2 regions of the Paenibacillus sp. SRL342 genome follow, and region 2 is predicted to be linked to the other one. Evidence: a T-box and tRNA genes for the amino acid it is inferred to sense, from the RefSeq annotation. Region 2 holds a T-box; the other holds one or more tRNA genes.
The links. A T-box is a leader RNA that pairs with one kind of tRNA and senses whether it is charged. The one in region 2 lies ahead of AC4E8D_RS24725 (valine--tRNA ligase), so its partner is inferred to be a tRNA-Val.
Positions count from the first base shown of each region.

Region 1 (3,422 bases), 780 kb from region 2:
TGCATTGTTTTAATTTTTTCCTCTTCTTCATTAGAAACTTTCTTTTTTATTGATTCAATTTCTGATTGGAAATCTATTGTTCTGAGTTGACTTAAGTATACATCCACTCTTTCTAAGACTTGTCTCTCTACCTTCTTTGAAGAAAATGTTGCCTGTCCGTTACAATCCGTCTTTCCTTGCAATTTTCCACTACAACGATAACTTTTATTCTGATTGTATCTAACTATTTCTCCATTAGCTGCTTTGTATTTATTTACAAATGTAGTCGTAGTCAATCTAGAATTACAACAACCGCATCTGGCTATTCCAGTTAAAAGTAAACTTCCTTTAGTGCTCATGGGAATGGAATTTTCATTTCTTTTTGGATTCTTAGGGTTCTTTTTATCCCTTATATCCTGTACACTATTCCAATCCTCTTCTGAAACTATCATTAATTCAGGGATTGGTTTTGAAAATATATCGTCTCCTTTTTCTTTTCTGTATCTCATCACTCCTTTGTAAATTGGATTCTTAAGTATAACGTTTACAGTAGGAGCACCCCATTGTTTTGCTTTTCTTGTCGGAACATTTTTTTCGTTTAGAAGTTTAGCTATTCTTAATTGTCCGTAACCTTCTTCAAGCACTAGTCGGAATATTTCTTGTACGATCTTTGACTCTTCTTCGTGCTTGCACAGTTTTTGCAGTGCTTTTCCTTTTTTATTTACATTACCGGAATCAACACTTTTATACCCGTAGGGAATACCTCCTCCTCTGAAAATACCATCTTCGACCATCTGTATATGTTTTTCGTTGACACGGTCAGAGGTCTTCCTACTTTCATCGCTTGACTGCCAGAATCTTAAATAGTTGACCATCCGATCGGTGTATGCTTCAATTTTTTGCTGACCTTCTATTACAGACCACATTTCAACACCTTTGTTTACAAACCACTCAAGTACAAAGGGAGTCTCATCGTCTTTTCTTCCAAGCCTATCAAACATAAATACCAATAAGACATCGAATAAACCATTCTCTGCATCCTCTTTGGCCTTTTGGATAACATCACGCTTCGAGGCAGGTACTTTGAAACCTGATACCCCTTTTTCTGTATATTCCTTGACTAGCTTCCATCCCTCTTGTTTCTCTACCATCTTCCTGCATGCTCGTTGTTGCATTGGAATATCGTTCCCGTCCATCTGTCCTTTTGTGGACACTCGATATAGTGCTGCAACACGCTTTATTTGTCCCATTCGATCAACCACCATATCTTTTTTCTGTATTATTTTTATCGATAGTTGTAACTACTTTCACTGCTATTTTTATCCAAATTTTACCATTAAGTATATATATTATCAACAAAAACCACCTACACTTATTATTGGAGGTAGCCATATTATTATATAAAAAAACAACTCCTCTTGAGATATAATTCTCAAAAGAAGTTGCCTTTAATTTTTTCATATAGGACGAGTGGGGATCGAACCCACGACCCTTACCCTGTCAAGATAATGCTCTCCCGCTGAGCTATCGCCCTGTAATAATTAAGATGTATCAATAGCGGTCGTACTACTAAATTTAACTGAGCTAACAGATCATGATATATAATTGTTTCCCAATCAAGTAACAGTATCATATCAAGTAACCGTGTTCATTGTCAATGATTTATTTGGTTATAATTCACCCAAAATGGTGCACAATAAAGGAAAGATTACCATTTCTACAACGAGGTGAATTCCCTATGAGAAACATAACAAAACGGTCAAGATCCAATAAACATACATTTACCAAATGCTTCTTCCCCTGCGTTGGGCTTGTGATTCTCATTACAACCGTTACTGGTTGCGGCTTGGAGAGGGATGAACATACGGTACAATTCCAACAATTACAACAGCCCAATGAAAATGGTGAGTCTCTGCCCGTCTGGCTGGACGTGTACTCCAAATCTGTAATTCAAGATGTGTATTCTCCGCGAGGAAGCAGTGAAGTCTTGCCCTGAAGGTTAACAGGTGAATTACTCATCTTCATCCCACTTGCGTGAATATGCTTTCTTCGTAACGTAATACAACAGAGTAATCATTCCCGCCGACATTAGCAATGTAATTACCATGATGCCTGTCATGCCCATCACTACCCCCTCCTCTCCCAATATGTTCCAGACTTCACTATACAGGAAAAACATTTTTTTGTATAATTCAGTCTGATATGTCGCGCAAGAGCAGAAAGAAGGAATGGAATTGGCAGCTGAGATTAGTTATGTATCAACAGAAGAACAACTGGAGCAAGCCCTGGGAATTCGCCATCACGTTTTTGTGATCGAGCAACAGGTGCCTGCCGAGATTGAGATTGATCAATATGATGTCATCAGTCCAGATGTGCATCATGTATTGTTAAGTACAGATGGGCAAGCTGTAGCCACAGGACGTCTGATCTATTACAGCAAGGATACGGCCAAAATGCAGCGGATCGCGGTGCTTGAATCTCATCGTTCATTTGGTTATGGACGTGTGCTTCTGCTCGCGATGGAGGAGCTGGCACGTGAACTCGGCTTATCCTATTCTGTACTGGATGCGCAGTGTCAGGCACAGAAATTCTATGAAAAACTGGGTTATGAAGTGATTTCGGAAGAACCTTTTTATGATGCAGATATTCTGCATGTTCGTATGAGAAAGAGCCTGTAAAACCTCCGCGTTGGCAGGTCTTTATTAGCATATGGTGCATACTTCCGATGAATTGGGATAGGCTAATCAGGTAAGCAGATTCCTATCTCGTCATATAAGGAGAGTGTGACATCATGGATCAGACAACACGCGAGAGTTTCACAGCCGTGCAAAAAAATGGTGACGGTGACCTGACAGCCTTTCAGACTTCAGCAGGACGTGTACTGGATTATCAGCAGGCCCTTACAGAAGTACAGGCTGGCGCTATTGCCGGTGTGAATGTATTTAAAGGCAAGGATGGCGAAATGTACATTCGCGGCGATGCCGACGGTGACCCAACCAACAACCTGGACCAACTTCCCCATTTCTAAAATAGATGCACATGTCTTACATGTGACACAATAAGCACCGATCCGGTTACCCGGGTTGGTGTTTTCTTATGTTCCTAGAAAGTGCCTTAAAACCTACTGAAAGCCGAACTCAGACCCACGACGAATCTAAGGCGTCTTATTCAAGGATTTGAAGCCACCTTAGAGATCTAAGGAATCTGAGACACGCTATATCAGAATTTTTGGCCTTTTATAGCGTTTTTGTCAGGGGATTGCGGGAAGTAACTTGTCTGATGTTCCATACAATTTTAAAAAAGGAGGAGCGGAAGGCCAAATAAGACGTCCTGTGTTCCTTAGAAATCATCTGCTCATTCGTCAGGATCAGCCAACTTGGACTTCCAGGCTGTTTAGATGCTGACATCCATTATCGTCGTATAGCTTGCTTAGTTTGAAAGCA
Region 1 covers NZ_OZ481790.1:4,827,060-4,830,481, forward strand. The annotation lists gene AC4E8D_RS21220 (recombinase family protein) at 1-1,229, opposite strand, end outside; gene AC4E8D_RS21225 (hypothetical protein) at 1,234-1,440, opposite strand; tRNA gene AC4E8D_RS21230 (tRNA-Val) at 1,442-1,513, opposite strand; gene AC4E8D_RS21235 (hypothetical protein) at 1,718-1,975, shown strand; gene AC4E8D_RS21240 (GNAT family N-acetyltransferase) at 2,214-2,657, shown strand; gene AC4E8D_RS21245 (DUF3892 domain-containing protein) at 2,771-3,007, shown strand.
Region 1: it has a tRNA-Val gene. The T-box ahead of AC4E8D_RS24725 (valine--tRNA ligase) is inferred to sense a tRNA for this amino acid. The anticodon was not compared.

Region 2 (3,422 bases):
TGTTGAAGAGCCACAAGTGTGGTCAGCAGATGAGTTTACAGTTGTCCACTCACCTGATGCTCAGCAATCCAACCGTTCCGATGAAGCAGCACAGACAGGTAGCGACCCCAACATATTTGCACAGGAGTACCTGCTCCAGCGGAGTGAGGAAGAGAGACTTGCAAATGCAGCAGAACTTGCATATGGTGCTCCTGAATTCGCTGACCTGTCCACAAGGGAAGAGAAATTAGGGAATAGCGAAGAATCGCAGCAGGAATATGCGAATTCGTCATTGGCCGAGCCACTTCAATCCGAGGAGCAAAGTGCGGAGTACGCTAACGAAAACAGACAACCTGATGCAAACGAAGATCCCGCATCTCTGACGGCGAATGCAGATGAATTGGCATCTAATGAGCAATATAGCGAACCTTCTCCGATCTCGTCATTTATGGCTGAGACTGCTGATCGGTTAGCTTCTTACCCTGAGTCGGAACCATTGCTGCCCCTGGAAGACGAGTCTTCGGGTTGGTCCGAGCCTTCCGTGGATGTATTGCCTGCGAACTCGAGAAGTGCAGATCAAGCAGTCTCAGAGCCTACTGCTCAATCATCTAATGAGTTGGCAGCACGGGATGTACCGGACGCACCAGAGGTATGGCACTTCGAATCAGCGAGATCTGTACCTCAGCAGGAGAATCAGGCGGTTGCCGATGTCCCGGGCGAATCACAGGCGGAGAACTGGCAAGGTGTATTTGCTCCGTCCGAACCAGGCAACGCGGAGGAAGACCGGCCGTCTTTTGAAGCGACTGGGGTAGACGAGTTCGTACAGAACGAAGCATTTGTTCCTGAACCTGTGGCTGAGACGGAAGACAAGCCGGAGCTGAAGGTTGCTTTTGGCAGCAAAAAAGAATCCGCACCACGGCAAGAAGAGGGCGTAGGTATCTCTTCCTTGTTATCCTCGGGCAGAGCGGCACGCGATGCTGAAGTGGAGCGAGGTGATGAAGTTCCTGCGGGGGTGGTACAGGAAGAAACATATCCAGCTGATGATGTGGAATGGAAGAACCTGTTCCTGGGAACAATCGTGGACCAGACCCCATTCCGCAAGGTGAAACTGTGCATTGTTCAGCGAGAAGATACACTGGATGCCATTGCAGATCGTTATCAATTGAGCACGAGGGAACTTCAGTTGTATAACCGATTATCTGAGCAGGTTGTGGAAGAAGGTCAGATATTGTACATCCCTTAATCCGCAGTTAAAGCCTTCGTTACGACCCGTGATCCCCTTGAGGATTGCGGGTTTTTGCATGATTCGTCCTAAACCTGCATTCCAGCGCTCTTTATCCGCTGTTGTCAGGTTGACTATCGCGCACGAGCAAGGTATGATGTGTGTAGGTTTTTTGAAGAACAACGTGGAACGGGAGTAGTAGACAGTATGACCTTTCAGAGAGTGGAATTGCAACGCTGTGAGATTCCGCAGGAACCAACTGATCGAAGTCGCCCGGGAGTTGCCTGTTTGAATACAAGGGATGAATGAGATCTATCGTCATTTATTTCTGAGGTAGGATGGGCCGGTAGCAGCCGTTATCTGCTTGAAGTGTCACGTCATGTACAGAGGGTGAAGTCTATCTTGCTGTCGGCGTGAAACAAAGGTGGTACCGCGAAAGCTAACCTTTCGTCCTTTGATGGATGAAAGGTTTTTTTTGTTTTTTTTGGCGAAGATGATGAAGTAACGGAGGAATGACACATGTCTGAGGAAAAAAAATCAGCTGCAACAGAAATGCCGACCACTTACGATCCTAAGGCGGCAGAGGATAAATGGTACGCCACCTGGATGGAGCGTGGATATTTCAAAGCCGGTCAACGTAAAGATGCCGAGCCGTATACAATTGTAATTCCGCCCCCAAATGTGACAGGGATGCTGCACATTGGGCATGCGCTCGATTTTACACTGCAGGATATTCTGATCCGCACCAAACGGATGCAAGGTTATGATGCACTGTGGCTTCCGGGTTCCGACCATGCAGGTATTGCAACCCAAACCAAAGTGGAGCAGAAGCTGCGTGAAGAAGGTCTGACTCGTTATGATCTGGGACGTGAGAAGTTTCTGGAGAAAGTATGGGACTGGAAAGATCAATATGCCACTACCATTCGTCAGCAATGGGGCAAAATGGGATTGTCGCTTGACTACTCACGTGAACGTTTTACGCTGGATGAAGGTCTGTCCCAAGCGGTTCGCAAAGTATTTGTTCAACTGTATGAAAAAGGCCTTATTTACCGAGGGAAACGCATCATTAACTGGGACCCGGTGAACCGGACAGCTCTGTCCGACATTGAGGTTGAATATAAAGAGGTTCAGGGTCACTTGTACCATCTGCGTTACCCACTCAAAGACGGAAGTGGCTACGTTACCGTGGCAACAACGCGTCCTGAAACGATGCTGGGTGATACAGCGGTTGCTGTACATCCGAAGGATGAGCGTTATGCAGATATGATTGGTAAAGTACTTGTACTGCCAATCATTGGACGCGAAATTCCAATTATCGCTGATGATTATGTGGATAAAGAGTTCGGAAGTGGTGCAGTTAAAATCACGCCTGCGCATGATCCGAATGACTTTGAAGTAGGTCTTCGTCATGATCTGCCTCAAATTACTGTAATGGATGAGAGCGGCACAATGAATGCTGAGGCTGGCAAGTATCAGGGACTGGATCGCAGTGACTGCCGCAAGCAGATTGTTGCTGACTTGAAAGAGCAGGGCGTATTGATCAATATTGAGGATCACACGCATCAGGTTGGACACAGTGAACGTACCGGAGCTGTTGTTGAGCCGTATCTCTCTACACAGTGGTTTGTTGAGATGAAGCCACTTGCAGAGAGAGCGATCAAGAAACAACAGAGCGGCGAAGGGGTTAATTTTGTTCCAGACCGTTTTGAGAAAACCTATCTGAACTGGATCGAGAACGTTCGTGACTGGTGTATTTCCCGTCAACTGTGGTGGGGACATCGTATTCCTGCCTGGTATGATGAGGAAACGGGTGAAATCATCGTATCTGCTGAAGATCCAACAACGCTGCCAGAGTATGCTGGACGCAAGCTCAGACAGGATGAAGACGTTCTGGATACATGGTTTAGCTCCGGATTATGGCCTTTCTCCACACTAGGCTGGCCGGAAGATACGGAAGATCTGCAACGTTATTATCCAACAAGTGTACTTGTGACAGGGTATGACATCATATATTTCTGGGTTGCACGTATGATTTTCACTGCATTGGAATTCACTGATGAGATTCCGTTCAAGGATGTACTGATGCATGGTCTTGTTCGTGACGCAGATGGACGCAAAATGTCCAAATCATTGGGCAACGGTGTAGACCCGCTCGATGTGATTGAGAAATACGGCGCAGATGCAATGCGCTACATGATCTCAACCAGCAGCACGCCAGGTC
Region 2 covers NZ_OZ481790.1:5,602,818-5,606,239, reverse strand. The annotation lists gene AC4E8D_RS24730 (LysM peptidoglycan-binding domain-containing protein) at 1-1,222, shown strand, start outside; T-box leader at 1,378-1,659, shown strand; gene AC4E8D_RS24725 (valine--tRNA ligase) at 1,721-3,422, shown strand, end outside.